DNA from 3 places in the Clostridioides sp. GD02367 genome. Region 1 is predicted to be linked to each of the others. Evidence: riboswitches for the same ligand, from Rfam matches in the RefSeq annotation. Region 1 holds a riboswitch; each other region holds the start of a gene.
What was found. Region 1 has a riboswitch for cyclic di-GMP ahead of Q3223_RS13870 (Cys-Gln thioester bond-forming surface protein). Riboswitches for the same ligand answer to the same signal wherever they lie in the genome.
Positions count from the first base shown of each region.

Region 2: linked by a shared signal. The riboswitch ahead of Q3223_RS00590 (SrtB-anchored collagen-binding adhesin) and the one ahead of Q3223_RS13870 (Cys-Gln thioester bond-forming surface protein) in region 1 are both predicted to bind cyclic di-GMP.
Region 3: linked by a shared signal. The riboswitch ahead of flgB (flagellar basal body rod protein FlgB) and the one ahead of Q3223_RS13870 (Cys-Gln thioester bond-forming surface protein) in region 1 are both predicted to bind cyclic di-GMP.

Region 1 is NZ_JBJODK010000010.1:96,887-102,531, forward strand. Features, by position in the region: gene Q3223_RS13850 (DUF4364 family protein) at 1-74, opposite strand, end outside; gene Q3223_RS13855 (alpha/beta-type small acid-soluble spore protein) at 265-468, opposite strand; gene Q3223_RS13860 (polysaccharide deacetylase family protein) at 759-1,523, shown strand; gene prdC (proline reductase-associated electron transfer protein PrdC) at 1,913-3,226, shown strand; cyclic di-GMP riboswitch class II at 3,623-3,708, shown strand; gene Q3223_RS13870 (Cys-Gln thioester bond-forming surface protein) at 3,724-5,645, shown strand, end outside.
Region 2 is NZ_JBJODK010000001.1:148,437-154,081, forward strand. Features, by position in the region: gene Q3223_RS00590 (SrtB-anchored collagen-binding adhesin) at 1-2,807, opposite strand, end outside; cyclic di-GMP riboswitch class II at 2,920-3,005, opposite strand; gene Q3223_RS00595 (cation diffusion facilitator family transporter) at 3,131-4,309, opposite strand; gene Q3223_RS00600 (alpha/beta hydrolase family protein) at 4,535-5,645, opposite strand, start outside.
Region 3 is NZ_JBJODK010000007.1:60,586-66,230, forward strand. Features, by position in the region: gene fliF (flagellar basal-body MS-ring/collar protein FliF) at 1-1,360, opposite strand, end outside; gene fliE (flagellar hook-basal body complex protein FliE) at 1,385-1,702, opposite strand; gene flgC (flagellar basal body rod protein FlgC) at 1,712-2,116, opposite strand; gene flgB (flagellar basal body rod protein FlgB) at 2,124-2,441, opposite strand; cyclic di-GMP riboswitch class I at 2,849-2,939, opposite strand; gene Q3223_RS11265 (radical SAM protein) at 3,122-4,249, opposite strand; gene rfbF (glucose-1-phosphate cytidylyltransferase) at 4,278-5,051, opposite strand; gene Q3223_RS11275 (class I SAM-dependent methyltransferase) at 5,152-5,645, opposite strand, start outside.

The DNA of each region.
Region 1 (5,645 bases):
ATTTTAATTTTTTCTAATATATATAAAATTAAAAGTTTATGATACGCTAATTCTTCAGACGAGTTTTCAAACATAAATATCATCCTCCGTCAAACTATTTCTATATATAATATATTAAACTAATTCATACAAAATTAAAAGAACAATTTATATAGTATTATTAATCTTTAACAAATCATATAAAATTAATTTTATAAATAAATACAGAGAAACAGGGCTGCTAATTAGCAGCCCTGTTGATACCCAGGTGTCAAAATTTACTATCTATTTTCCAGCCATTTGTCTTTCAGCCATTTCAACTAATTTCTTAGTCATGTATCCACCAACATATCCATTTTCTCTAGCTGTTAAGTTTCCTTTGTCTATGTTTTCATAGTTAGATAAACCTATTTCGTTAGCTATTTCTAATTTCATTTGGTTTAAAGCAGCTTTTGCTTCTGGCACTACTGTTCTGTTTGAATTTGACATAGTAAATTTCCTCCTCAAATAATTAGTTTATGATGTCTAACAACACTTTTATTTATGTGATGTTAATACTAATTTCTCCAAAATAAAAATAATATATACAGAAAAATAAAGGTAAAAATGTAAAAAATATTAAAAAATTAAATAAATGGGTATTTTAGAGCGTTTAACTAGAACGATATAGATTTTGTTTTTTTACTTATTGTCTTATAAATTAAATATTACAGTACTTTTTTGAGCTAAAAAAAAATAAATTTTAAATATAGAAGAAATTATTTAAAAGGGGGAATAGTATGAAAAGAGAAGTCAAAAGAACTAAAGCTTTGATATATAGTGTTTTATTTTTTTCATTATTATTAGTATTAATATTTGCTCTTGTTTATGGAATAAAGTATATGTGTTCTAAGTCTGATAACTCAAAAATGCCTATATATAAAGTTGATACAAATGAGAAAAAGGTAGCTTTAAGTTTTGATGTTGCTTGGGGAACTAATAATATGGATGAAATTTTAAAGATTTTAGATAAACATAATGTAAAAGCTACTTTTTTTCTAGTTGGTAGCTGGGTAGATGATAATCAAGATATTGTGAAGGCTATAGATGAAAAGGGACATGAAATTGGCAATCATTCAAATACCCATGCGAATTTGAAAGAAATATCAAAAGAAGACATAAAAAAAGAAATAGAAACTACATCAGGAAAGATATTTAATATAACAGGGAAAAAAACAAATTTGTTTAGACCACCTTTTGGAGATGTAAACAACAAAGCTATGGACATTTGCAGTGATTTAGGTTATAAAGTAATTAAGTGGGATGTGGATTCTATAGACTGGAAAGAGCTTGGTCCAAACCATGTAATTGAAAAAGTAATAAAAGAATCTCAACCTGGCTCAATAGTTTTATTTCATGCTAATATAAATGATGTAGATAACTATTTGGACACTATAATAAGTAAGCTTAAAAAAGATGGATACAGTTTAGTAAAAATATCAGACTTATTATATAAAGATAATTACATAATTGATTCTAATGGAGTGCAGAAACTTAAGAATTAACAAGTAGTAAATGTATATTTTAAGTAAAGTTGTGGTAAATTATATAGTATATGTTAGAAAAGTGTCGATAAAAAGACGGTGTCTATTTTTTGACACTTTTTATGCATGTATGCGATATCAATAATTATAGATTAAATTGGTTGAAAAAGTGTCTAATAATTGACTTTTATAAAATGAGTTTAAATATTTGAAAGAAGTTATGGATGCTGTAAGACAGTATTTTCAAAGGGTATAAGTTTGTTTAAAAGTTGGCATAGAAATTGCTTTGTTAATAAGCGATATGTTCTATAGAAATAAACAATATGTTAAGACATTGTAATAGAAAAACAACATTAACATTATTTGAACAGCTTATAAAAAAAATTAATATACTTAAGGGGGCGTACTAGTTGAACAAACTATATTCTATTTTATTAAAACAACACGTTGGTGGTCCAGATAAACCAGTAGTAAGTGTTGGAGATGTAGTAAAAAAAGGAACTCTAATCGCAGAACCAGCTGGATTAGGAGCAAATATTTATGCCAGTGTTAGTGGAAAAATAAGTGAAATAAATGACCAAGCTATAGTAATCGAAGCTGATGAAGTACAAGATGATACTTTTGAACCATTAAAAGGAGAAGGTATACTTGACTTAATTAAAGAAGCTGGAGTTGTAGGTATGGGTGGAGCAGGATTCCCTACTCATATAAAATTAAACATAGATTTAAAAGGTGGAACAATATTAGCAAATGCTGCTGAATGTGAACCTTTATTAGCTCATAACATAAAAGAAATAGAAGAAAGACCAGAGATAGTTTACCAAGGTATAAAATATGCTATGGAAGTTACTAATGCTGGAAAAGGTATGCTAGCAATAAAAAGCAAGCATCCAGAAGCAATAGCAGCATTTAAAAAAGTAATAAAGCCAGGAGATAATATAGAAGTTGCAGAACTAGTTGACATGTACCCAATGGGAGAAGAGAGAGCGATAGTAAGAGACGTTCTAGGTAAATTACTTGAGCCAACTCAATTACCTTCAGAAGCTAATGCAGTAGTAATAAATGTAGAAACATTAACTAGAATAGTAGAAGCTGTTGAGCAAAAAAGACCAGTTATATCTAAAAATGTAACTGTAGTTGGTCAATTAAACAGTGGAAAAGAATCTATAGTATTTGAAGATGTGCCAATTGGGACTACTGTTGGAGAATTAATTGAAAGAGCTGGTGGAATAAAAGGTGAATACGGTGAGATAATCTTAGGAGGACCTTTCACTGGTAAAGCTACTACTTTAGATACTCCAATAACTAAAACTAGTGGTGGTATAATAGTTACTATGCCATTTGTTAATGAAAAGAGAAAAATGGGTCTTTTAGTCTGTGCATGTGGACCTAATGAAGAAAGAATGAGAGACATAGCAGCTAAAATGGGAGTTACTGATATAGTATCAGTTCAAAAATGTAAACAAGCTCAAGAAATTAAAGGTGTATTAAAATGTGAAAATCCAGGACACTGTCCAGGACAAGCTCAAAAATGTATAGAATTTAAGAAAGCTGGAGCAGAAGTTATATTAATAGGAAACTGTACTGACTGTAGTAACACAGTAATGGGTTCTGCACCAAAATTAAAATTAGGTGTATATCATATTACTGACCATGTAATGAGAACAGTTAATCACCCATTAATAAGAAGAATAAAAGGTGACGTAAGATTAAAAATAAAATAATATAATATAAAAATATATAATAAAACATCCTTGGAAAAAATTGGAAAATTGTTTTCAGGGATGTTTTTTTGTTGTTATATGTCGATAACATTAACGAATAATATAAATAATATGGAAAAAATAGACAAAATATAATATCTAATATATAATAATGGCAATAGCTATTAAAATTATATTAGACAAAAACAAACTCAGATATGTGGTCATATTGACATATAAAAATTGAATTGAGTCAATTATCCAATAGAGTAAATAGTTTTGTATTATCTCAAGATACTCTACAGTATCTTTTTTAATGTAAGAATAAGTTTTTGTCTCTTACTAATAATTTTAGAATGTTCGTAAAGAGTGCACTTAAAAAATAAAAAATATTACAAAAATAAAAATTACTAAAAACCTATTTATAGAAACTGTGAAGTATATCTTAAATTTGGGCACTTAAAAGATATATGGAGTTAGTAGTGCAACCTGCTATAAATATAAATAGGAGGAAAATCTTGAAAATAAAAATTAAAAAATCAAGTATAATTAGTTTAGTAATTGCTTTTAGTATGGCATTTACTGCATTTGCACCAATAATATCTTATGCTGACGAAGTAAGTGGAAAAGATACAATACTTGGTGGAGAGAAGCCATCAGGAGTAGAAACACCAGATGGAGAGAAACCATCAGGAGGGGAAACACCAGATGGAGAGAAACCATCAGGAGGAGAAACACCAGACGGAGAGAAGCCATCAGGAGGAGAAACACCAGACGGAGAGAAGCCATCAGGAGGAGAAACACCAGACGGAGAGAAACCATCAGGAGGAGAAACACCAGACGGAGAGAAGCCATCAGGAGGAGAAACACCAGATGGAGAGAAGCCATCAGGAGGAGAAACACCAGACGGAGAGAAGCCATCAGGAGTAGAAACACCAGATGGAGAGAAGCCATCAGGTGAAGAGATACCAGATGGGGAGAAGCCATCAGGTGAAGAGATACCAGATGGGGAGAAACCATCAGGTGAAGAGATACCAGATGGGGAGAAGCCATTAGGTGAAATTATACCATCAGAAGAAGAGGAAGAATTAGAAGTAGAAGAAATGAGTTTGAAGCAGAATATTGAAGATATTCTTAATCTTACTGTATCTCAAATAAATAAGATTGTATATAATTTCTGGGAAGATGAAAATGATGTAAAAACAGATGAACAGTCAGAAATTAGTGAGGTACTTACTTCAAAAGATGCAAATATTGGATTATGGCATAATAAAAATTCAAAAGTAAAAAATACATGTTTGTTAAAAGAAACAGATGGTTCAAATAGACCTTATTTTGATGTGAGATTTGATGATATTACAAAAACTTTAACTTTTGATTATATAATAGAAGGTCTTATAGGTGCAGGCTATAAAGATGGGAAATATATAATAGAAGGTGAAGACGGAGAACAAACTGCATTTTGTTATAATAATCATCTAAAATCTCCAACTAGTCATAATAAGAGTCCATACTTACCAGCAGAAGATTTTAATGGTCAAGAAAATCAAAACGAAGATGCAATTAAATCTATACTATATGCGGGTTCTGAGTTTGATGGATTTGGATATAAGCAACAATTTAATTTAGGTGGAGAAGAATATGAAGGTATAACTCATTCTACTACTCAAGATGCTATTTGGATTATGCTTGGGCAAATGAATGAGCAGGAAAGACTTAAACAATATCAAGCTAATATAAAGCTTTATGATATGTTTATAGAGAGTGCAAAGACTGAAGAGGAAAAAGCTGAGTATCTAAAAGGTAAGGAAGCAGCAATAAATTCAAAAGCTTACTTAGAGGCATTATTAAATGCAGGGCGTGAAGAATTAAAGCCAAATGATACAGGAAAACCTAGTCTGAGTAATGGTTTGACTGATATTAAATTTGATAAGAATCAAGATGGTACTTATGAAACAGAAGCTATAGCTTTAGTAGGTTATAGTGGTGTAGTTAAATTAAAGTTACCAGATGGAGTAACTGCTTATGATGAAAATGGAAATGTAATAGGTACAGGTGAAGTAGAAATCTCAACACAAGAAAAGTTTAAACTTAAGAGTGTTAATAAGCCAGATGTAAAAGCTAATATATCTGCTTTATCTTATGATTATATTTTCCCAAAAGCTATTCAGTATTTTAAGACAGTTTTCGATTTTGGTGATAAAGACCATTCATCTTTATTGCCTACTAGTAAGCAAAATTTATTAAGTTATACAATAGAACAAAAAAATGGCGAGGAAGTTGATTTCAATATAGGTGTACCAACAGATGGAGACCCTGATGTGAATCCACCAGTGCCACCAGATAATGGTAATGATAACTCAAATGGTCATAAACCTAAGCCATCACCACCATCAGATGATACAGTGATAAATCCACCAGTACCACCGTCAGATGATAC
Region 2 (5,645 bases), on a different contig from region 1:
GGAGGATTTACTACAGCGTCATCTTTCACTTTATTATTCTTTTCTTCTGATACTGATGGTTTTACTACTTCTGGTATTGGAACAATTGGTTTAACAGGATTTTCTATTACCTCATCTGATGGTGGTATTGGTGGATTTACTACCTCTGGTATTGGAGGATTTACTACCTCATCTGATGGTGGTACTGGTGGATTTACTACTATTTCATCTGTGTCAGATGGTTTTGATGGTTTTTTTGGTTTATCTGTGTTTGGTGGTACTGGTGGATTTACTACTGGTTTATCTGGATTCGGTGGTGTTGGTGGATTTACTGGTGGATTTTCTTGTTTTATATTTTCTATATTTCCAATATCCACAATACTACCAATATCTTTCTTATCAATATTAACTTTGACTTTATCCTTTAGTTTTTCATATCCACTTGGAGCTATTATTTCCACTAAATAATATGTTCCTGGTTTTTTTACACTAGACTGAATTATACCATCTTCATCACTAACTAAATCTTTAACTACTACATTTCCATATACATCTTCTAAATTAAACTTAGCACCTGAAAGTGCCTTTTTATCTAAAGAATCTACTTTTTTAGCTTCAAAAGCATAACCTTGCTTAGTAGTTTCTACTCCAGGAGGACTTGAGCCATTAATCTGAGCTACATTTTGTATAGTCTCTCCAACTTTTACATCTGTAAAATCTGCATCGAATGTAACCCAACTTTGTACAGGTTCGCCTTCTTTTATCTGCTTAAATTCATATTTATTCACTAATCTTATAGTATTTTCTCCATCTCCAGCTTCTTTTTTAAGCTCAAGGTTATCAGAATATTTTATATTAGATATTTTTAGAGCTGGGTTTACTTCATCTAAAAGATTTACTTGCCCTGCATCATAAACTCCATAAGTTGACATATTTATTTTGTATTTAACAATTTGACTATCATTGTTATTTAAAACTTTTTTATCAACTTCTTTTTTTGCACTTATTAATCCAGAGTTTTTCTTAAAACTTATCTCATCGCTTTTATCAACTTGACTGTTATTTGCATCAAGAACAGCTCTATTTGTATAACTATCTTCAATACTAATAACCTTTAATGTATAAGCTATATAAAACTTTGATTCTACTTCTTCTTTACTAAGATTAATCGTAAATCCAGTTATAACTTTATCTACTTGACCGCTTTCATTTCTTTTCTCTTCTATTTTATATGAAATATTGTTTGCGATTTTTTCTTTACTCCAAGGAGTCCAGTTACCATTCATTGGAATTTCTACTACTCTAAAATCATGTCCAGCTTCTCCTGCTGTAGTTAATCTCATACCCTCTGGTATATTATCTGTTATAACAACATTACTTATTGGCGACTTATCATCATTTACTGAAATCTGATAGTTTATTACTTGGCCAACTTGAGTAATATTTGTTACTCCTGAATGCCCTTTAGTCAAAAGATAATCGCTACCTCTATCAAAGATACTTACAGTAGCATCATCTTCTTGTACCTTCTTACCATCAGATTCTATCCTAGCTACATTTTTATATTTATTATCATGTTTTGCATTTTCATCACTAATTCTAGCTTTGTATTTAACAGTATATGCTTTATCTATATTTCCAAAATTAACTGATATAGAATTTGCACTTTGTTCAATATTAAAATCACTTACTTCTTTCCCATCACTTGTTACTACACTTACAGAATCATTTACTAGTGTCAATCCTTCAGGAAGCTCATCATACAAAGTAATATCTTTCAATTCTTCCTGTTTCTCATTTACTAGTATGCTATAATTTATATCTTTATTTTTAACTGGCATAAATACTGTAGTTGATTTTTTTCCTTCAACAAGTTTCTTAAGTGTTCCTTTAGACTCTTCTTCCTCGCCTTTATCTCCAGGCTTTATTTCTACATCCACATCTCCACTTCCACTTTCTATTTTTCCAGTAGTCTCAATATGAATTTTTGTATTTGTCTCTTCATCAACCCTTTTAACGTATGCTTCTAGACCTATTTTTCCTTGCATTACACTTTGACCATTAGGAAGTTCTCTAAATGTAAGTGTATATTCTCCATTACTTTCTGTTTTGTCGAAACATTCACTTGTATAATCTAAATTAACTTTATTAAATACATCTGGCACCTTGAAAGTTATTGAATCACCTGCTTGTATTCCCTTTGATGTTGGAGTATAAGTTAAATTAAATGATATCTTTTTCATTGATTCAGTTTCTATTGTACTATTATTAATTTTTATAATAAATCCATAATCTTCATTCTCTTCATTAAGTTCTTCTTCTAACGTTTTCAGCAAATTCTCATCTTCTAGCAGCTTTTCTTCTTTTGGAGTCTGCTCTATATTTTTATTATCTAGTGGCTTTTCCTCTTCTGGAGTCTGCTCTGGTTTTTTGTTATCTGATGGCTTCTCTCCTTCTGGAGTCTGTTCTGGTTTTTTGTTGTCTGATGGCTTCTCCTCTTCTGGAATCTGCTCTGGTTTTTTGTTGTCTGATGGCTTCTCCTCTTCTGGAGTCTGCTCTGGTTTTTTGTTGTCTGATGGCTTCTCCTCTTCTGGAGTCTGCTCTGGTTTTTTGTTGTCTGATGGCTTCTCTCCTTCTGGAGTCTGCTCTGGTTTTTTGTTATCTGATGGCTTCTCTTCTCCACTTGATGAACTAGTTGAATTATTTTGAATCTGACTGTTATCTCCTAATTCTGAAGCATAAGATAAGGTTGGATAGATTGTAGATACTACCATACTTAAAATCATAATTAAACTTATTAATAATGCCTTTTTATTCTTCTTCCCCATATAGATTTCTCCCCTCTACGCTATCTATAATTTATAAACTTCTATTTATATCCCATTAAAATTAATTCTAAGCAAAAAATTATATAAAAAAAGCCATGAAAATAAATAAATTTATATCCATAGCCGGTTGCACCACTGACTCAGTATGTCCATAAGGTGCCCAATGATAGAACATACATCAACATCTCTATAATATTTTATAAAAAACAATTAAAATTGCTATATTCATACTAGATACAATTACATATCTATATTATATTATGCCAACATCTTCCTGTCTATATATTTTACATTTTTTTCCTTACAATAATTTTAATTAATCATTAAATAAAATCCTTATCTACAACAATTACACAATTATATTCAGGATTCATCTCCTTAACCAATTTAGTTATATCTTCTTTTAATTCTTCCTCTGACATATTCTTAGAGAATTCAGAAGGATTAACTACTATATCAAACACTAAATTTTTCTTACTTCCCTTTCCAACTATTCTGAAATCATGCATAGATTTTACAAGACTATTTTTCTTAAGTATTTCTTCAAGTTCTTTTTTTGCTGACATAACTTCTTCATCTTCGAGACATATAGGGTCCATATGAATTACTAAATACATATCTAATTTTTCAGATATTTCTCTCTCAGCATTATCTATAATTTCATGAATCTCCATTATATCTATATTTGATGGAATTTCTGCATGTATAGATGCTATACATCGTCCAACTCCATAGTTATGAATTATTAAATCATGTGTACCTATAATATGTTCATAAGATAATAATGATTCTATAATAGATTTTACCATTTCTTCATCTGGTGCTTCTCCTAGAAGAGGATTTATAGTATCTTTTACAAGAGAAAATCCAGCATAAAGTATTACTAGTGATACTACAATACCAACATATCCATCTATAGGTAAACTAGTAAATCTAGCTATGACAAATGATATAACTACGCAACTCGATGTAAATACATCTCCTAAAGCATCAAGTGAAACTGCTTTTAAGGCTGAGGAGTCAATTTTATTTCCCATAAATTTATTAAATTTACTTAACCAAATTTTAATCATTATAGATGCAATTAAAAGTATAAGTGGTATTACTTCAAATTTTATAGGTACTGGATTTACTATCCTTTCCACAGACGACTTTATAAATTGAAGTCCTACCAACATTACCATGAACGCCACAATTAACGCCGATAAATATTCTATTCTTCCATGTCCAAAAGGATGCTCTTTATCAGCTGGCTTACTTGCTAATTTAAAACCTATCATAGTTATCGCTGAGGATGCCATATCAGAAAGATTGTTAAATGCATCAGCCATTATAGCTATACTTGATGTAAGCATACCTATAGACACCTTTACTACAAATAAAAGTAAATTAGATAATATACCCACTACTCCAGCTACATATCCATACTTATTTCTAACATCTTTATTTTGAACGTTCTCACTATCTTTGATAAATGTTTTGACCAGGATTTTTGAAAACATAAAATTTACCTCCTTGTCTTCTGTTTTACTGACAAATTTTAGAATTTATATCTTTATTTATGATAACATAATTCGTCTATAAAATTCTTAAAAGTTCATATATATCAATAAGATATTACTAATTTTATACATTTATTATAGATGCAATGTATTCTTAGATTAAATTATTGACTTCTAATAAAACTAGTCCTAGATATTTTATAATTTCATCTAGGACTTGTATTACTATTTTATACCAACTATTTTATTTAACATAATCGAACCTGTTTCTGGATTTTCAAATTCAATTTTAACACCCTTTATATTAGATAAATCTATATTTTTAAACTTATCAATAGGTATTATTGTATCACTTATTGGAGTATACCTTGACCAAAACTCCATAAATTTACCTTCTACATATTCGTCTCTCACAGCTTTACCCTCAAAATACTTCATAGCAGACACTTTATCATTATCCAAAGTTACACTACTTTCTTTTCCTTTAGAATCGACTAAGCTAAGTTTAAATGAAACTATTTTATCTTTACTATTTAACTCACTAGGAGAATTTAACGCCCATCTAAATTTTAATGCAGAATAATCTTTTAAATTTTTATTATTTAAGGGCAATTCTATTTTTCCATCTTTAGATTTCCAATCAACTTGCAATAAATCTAAATTTTCACTTGAGCTTATATTACTAAAAAGTTTTGCAGTATCTTTATCTAATCGTTCTGACTCAACTAACTCTTTTGTATCAACATTACTTGAGTCTATATTTTCAAATGACTTTTTGTTGAATAATTCTAAAGAACCGCTATATTTAACTTTATTTAATGTCTGATACCCATACATTTTAGATGGCAATCCATTTTTACTAAAAATAGGAGATTCACTATCATCAAAATCAAAAATAGATTTCATATAGTCAACTGCATAATTAGAAAAGAACTCTCTATGTTCTTCTTTTCCTAATTTTTCAGGATAAGTGCCATCTGTATCTCGTGGTGGAGAAAATTCTTTTTCTCCTAAAACTGAGTTATATGCATTGTGATTTCCACCTACTAAATAAGTTAGTCCTAGTGGACTTTTTCTATTTTTATCCAAGGATATATCATAAAAAACATCATCCCCACTATGGATAACATCTCCATCATACTCTGATACTATTATTGCTGTTGGTACATCTGGAAACTTCTCTATTGGACTATTATAGGCTGGTGTAAGTGATATAATTCCTTTTATCCCTTTAAATCCTTTTTGTATTTGGTCTTGTGCTATTTTTAATACCCCAGAACCAGCTACAGAATGACCTATAAGGCCAATATTATCTAAATCAACTTTGTCTTTAAGA
Region 3 (5,645 bases), on a different contig from region 1:
TCTTATATATTAAGTATCCAATAGCACCTACTGCAATAACTGCCACTACTCCAATAACTGCCTTTATTATATTAGTTTTGAAGCCTTCTTTTTTAATCTCTTCCAGTTCTTGTTTAGCTTCAGCCTTTCCTTTAGGGTCAAAGACCATTGAAACAACACTAAGAGTATCTCCCCTTGCTCCATCCATGCCTATAGCATTATTAACTATATCTTCCACATCAGCTTGAACTCCTTTAGCTATTTTTCCGTCTATAGCGACAGAAGCTGTCAATCTTCTAAGTTCTCCTGGTGCAATTATAGTATGAGTTTCAATCTTACCTGTCTCATATTCAAAACTCTCATCCAAACTATCTTCTGTGTTAGTACCATTTTTATTTCCTTGATTATTCATATTAGCATCTACGCCTTGGACATTATTTGTAGCAGATTTAGATGAATTTTTTGACCTTGTTTCTTTTATTGCAACTTTATCAGGGTCAATCTTTATTTCAGTTTTTTCAGCTGTATCAAAACTTAAATCTGCATTTACTGTAGCTTTTACTTTTCCTGTACCAAATATTGGCTCTAGCATTTCCAAAATAGACTTTTCTAATTGTTTATTCAATGCTTGTTCAGATGCCTTATTTTTATCAACACTAATACCACCATTTATAGGTTGATTATTTTCATCAACTTCTTCATCATCTAAGATACCTTCTGATAATAGATTCATCTTATTATCAATAACTTGAACATTTTTCTCTGGTATATTTGTAACACTTCCTGATACAAGTGCCATAACAGATTTTATTTGATTTTTTTCTAAAGTTGTTCCTGGCTTTAACATTAAGTAAACTGCTGCACTTCCTGGAACTGCTTCTTTCTCAAACACTGATGACTCTCCAAATGTTATATGTACTCTAGTATCTTCCACTTGTGGAAAACTCTTGATTGTTTTTTCTATTTCACCTTGTATGATTCGTTGCTTCTTAATTTGAAACTCCTCATCAGTAAGTCCTATAGACGAACTATCATCCATTAATGCAAATCCTTTAGAACCACCTGTAAGACTTGGAGCTAGCTCCAGCCTCAACTTATCGACTTCTGTTCTAGGAACATAAATTGTACTTCCCTTTACCTTAGTATCTATCTTTCTAGACTCTAATTCTGCTGATATATCTGCAGCATCTTGAACATCTAGTTCTGAAAATAAGACTGCATACTTATTTTTACTTGCAGATATTGCTGTAAATACTAGCGCTAAACATATAGCAACAATCCCTATACCTAATGCTATCTTAGTTCCTTTTTTTAAAGAACCTATTTTTGTCCTAGATTTAGCAACTTGCTCCTTAATCTTATTTTTAAAACTGGCTATCATTGATTATTACTCCTGTTCAAAAGGCTAAATTTGTACTTTATTCATTTCTTGATATGCATCATGAATCTTGTTTCTAACTTCTATCAGATATTGCATAGATAGTTGTGCTTCTTGACCTTTTAACATAACTTCATGCATAGAAATATCTTCGCCTTTTATAAATTTTTCTTTCATATTATCCGCTGTCACTTGTTGAAAATTAACTTTGTCTATAGTATCTATTATTACATCTTCGAAATTCTTTTTTTCTTCTTTATTATTAAGGTTTAATGGTTTTGTTTCTCCAATCAAATTATCTAACTTTGCACCTTGCATTAAATTGTTGATTTGTGTAATTGGCATAATTTATCCCTACTTTCCTATTTCCAAAGCTTTCGATATCATAGATTTCTGAGCATTCAGTGTGTCTACGTTAGAATCATATGCTCTTGAAGCTGTTATTAAATCTGTCATTTCAACCAATATATTTACATTTGGATATTCTACATATCCATTTGGTTTCGCATCTGGATGAGATGGGTCATATACTTCTTTAAGAGGTGATTTGTCATCTTCAACAGATGTGACTTTTACTCCTAACATACCTAATTTATTATCATAGTTTTCTTCAAAGGAAACAATTTTTCTCCTATATGCTTCTCCATTTGGACCTCTTGTAGCATTTATATTAGCTACATTTGATGATATGATATCCATTTTCAAACTTTCTGCTGTTAATCCACTAGCAGATATCTCCATTCCACTGAACACACTCATCTTCTAGTTACCTCCCAGTTATTATTGATTTAGTCATTGCAATTTTGCCATTTGCAAAACCTATTAAAGCATTATATTGCAACGTTGTCATTGCTTGCTTTACTTTTTCTTCTTCTATATCCACATTATTGCCATCTACTCTTAAACCTTTTGAATTGTCTGTTTTTTCTTCTATTTTTGGCATGGCATCATTTAATGTTTCTTCAAAAGTTACATAATGTTTTTTGTAACCTTCAGTATTTATATTTGCTATATTATTTGCTATTGTTTGACTTCTTAGATTAGTTGCATCTAGTCCCATTTTTATAATGTCATATGTATTCATACTCACCCCTCCTCAAAATATATTTATTTGCTATATTTAATGATTAAAAAAATGAAGTTGCTATATTACAAAAAAAGGTAACTTTATGAAGAAAAAATTAAATACATATTAAAATTTTTTTTTATTTTCATTGGAGTTAATTGAACTTAAATTAGATTTCTTACTAAAATGATACATTATTATATTAATGTAATAGAATTGTAATAGATTTAAATGAACAAAGAAGTCATTTTTTGTAAAATAGCAACTTTTTCAGACAGTTTTTCTTTATTTTTTGTTATAATTGGTAAAATATGTTATTATATGTACTTTCTACTGTAATAAAGTAATTTTTCCATAATAAAATGACCGCCAAAAAAGCAGTCACTTCGACTAATCCTAAGTATACAAATATACTTAGGACTCTTTTTGGCAACTGGCTAGCATAGTTTGTATATACAAACCTTAGCCCCTATAGCTTTGCGTCACTAAATTTCTCTAGTTTTGCCTATTTAGTTTTAATTTAAGTATACAATAAATAACAATTTTTTTAAACATTTTTTACTTATATTTTTAATATTTCAATTAATATTCGATATTTATAGCTAAATATCTAGTATAAATTAAAAACTTGTTATTATAAAAAATAAAAACAGCTTAAAATACTTATTCTAAGCTGTTTTTATTTTTTATATAAATGTCTATAATGTAATCAAGTTAGATTCTTCTTTATCCCATTCAGGAGAGAATTTATTTCCTATTTGTATAAAAGAAGACCTTTTATTCCAATTAGCAAATGAAGATTGATAACATACCTTACATGAATCATTCATATTTATACTATTAATATTTCTTCTGCAGTCTTTATATTCCAAAGAATTCCACATTTCTTCAAAAGTTTTATATCTGTCAATATGAAACAACTTTATAGGTGTAGACATACATGAACGTACAAATCCATCTGAACCTAAGAAAAAGTCTCTCCATGTTGTAAAACAATCCTTATGTAGTTTTTCACATGCACTATCTTCACCTTGTATATGAGGTAACTTAAGAATAATATTTAACTCATCTGCTAAAACCTCTGCTTCTTCAAATACCTTTTTAACCTCATCTTGGCAATCATATAAACTCTCATCATGCATATTTTCATCAAACACAGTTAGATATACCACCTTAAGCTCTTGTAAACCTACCCTTTTAGCTAATTCAACCATTTTGGGTATCTCATACAAATTAGACTTCATTGCTGTAAAAACAAAATTCATATGTGGCCAATTTATCCCTCTTTTAATCTTCTCATCTGCTATATGTTTAATATTTTTTATTATATGATTAAAATCAGCCCCTGATCTTATATTGTCATTAATCTCTTTAGACGCCCCATCTAGACTTATAGCTATAATGTCAGTTTCTGTATTGAAGATATCATCAAATAGTTTATCCAATTTCATACCATTTGTACAAAAATATTTTCTAAGACCATTTTTCTTTGCCCAATATAAGAAATCAACGAAATTTGGATGTACTGTTGGTTCTCCCCATCCCATTAAAGTTACTTCCTCTACTTCATTTAATATATTCTCAAATTTTTCAGTCCATTTAAAATCAAAAACTGTTGCTTTGAACTCTGCTGAATTTCTTCCACACATAATACAATTTAAATTACAAGCATTCGTAAGTTCAAATACTAACCTTCTAGGTTTAGCTTCTAGATTGATAGCCTGATTATATGCCTCGCTTTCATTCAAATTGCTATTCTTTTTCTGTAACTCTGTTAAAGAGTTTGTTTGTTTTAAATCAATTGTTTTAGCTCTCAATATACTCATATTGATATACCTCTTATTTCTATGTATTTTACCATATCTTCCAAAAAGCTTTATTTTCTTTCCAAAGAGAATTAAGATTGTTCATATCTCTTTCATTATCCATACATGCCCACAGACCTTCATGCTTGTAAACTGCTATTTCTCCATTTTTAGCTAGATTTTCAAATAATCCATACTCCAAATCACACTCATCATTTTCTGTAAGATATTTTAATAGTTCTTTATTAAATACCATATATCCACCATTTATTAATCCCTTTGATGTTTGTGATTTTTCTTCAAATGATTTAAGTACATCTCCCTCTGCGATAAGTTCACCAAATCTAGCAGGAGGTCTTACTCCAGATATTGTAAGCAACTTTCCAACTTTATTATGAAAATGTATTAATTTATTTATATTTATATTTGCTAGCCCATCTCCATATGTTAATAAATTTATATCTTCTTCAAGATATCTCTCTATTTTCTTTAATCGTGCTCCTTTTTGAGATTCTATACCTGTATCAACTAATGTTACTTTCCATTCACTTTCATCATGATTATTATGAAATTCTATTGAATTACTTCCTATATTAATTGTAAAATCATTATTTCTACTATCATAATGTAAAAAATAATCTTTTATAACATTTGCTTTGTAGCCAAGACATATGATAAATTCTTTTACTCCATAATACGAATATATTTTCATTATATGCCATAATATCGGCTTCCCTCCTATTTCAACCATAGGTTTGGGAACTATACTAGTAATATCTCCAAGTCTACTACCATATCCTCCTGCTAAAATAACTACTTTCATATTAAAATGCCTCACTTAATTATAATATATAAAAATTTAAGAATAGAATTTTTTATTACAGATATATATCATAGATAAATAGAATTTCTCTAGGATAATGTTAAAACTTATATTTTTGTTCTCCATTTATTAGACTTACTTTAATCTTATGTTTATCTAATAAAGTCTTTATTTCATCCTCATAATTCCAATTCATTACTATAATCTTATCTATCTTTCTCATACATATATCTTTAAAAGAAACTATTTCATGTCCAGTTCCTGGTATAAATTTATGTTGCTTATTTTCATTTATATCAATAACACAATCAATAAATTTATGTTGTGGATCTATGTTATTCAAAAATGTAACTCCCTTAGCTCCCGCGCCCCATATTGCTACCTTACTTTTTTCTGATTCTAAGTAATGTTTCCATCTCTCCACCTGTATTCTTATATTTTCAGCATAATCAATAGCTATATTTAAAATATCATTTTTTATATTCTCGCCTCTTACCTTGCATATAGCATATAAGTATTGTCCTTCAAAGGTATAGTTTATCTCTAATATATCAAATCCACATTCCTGTAATAACAAATTTAGGGATTTTTTAT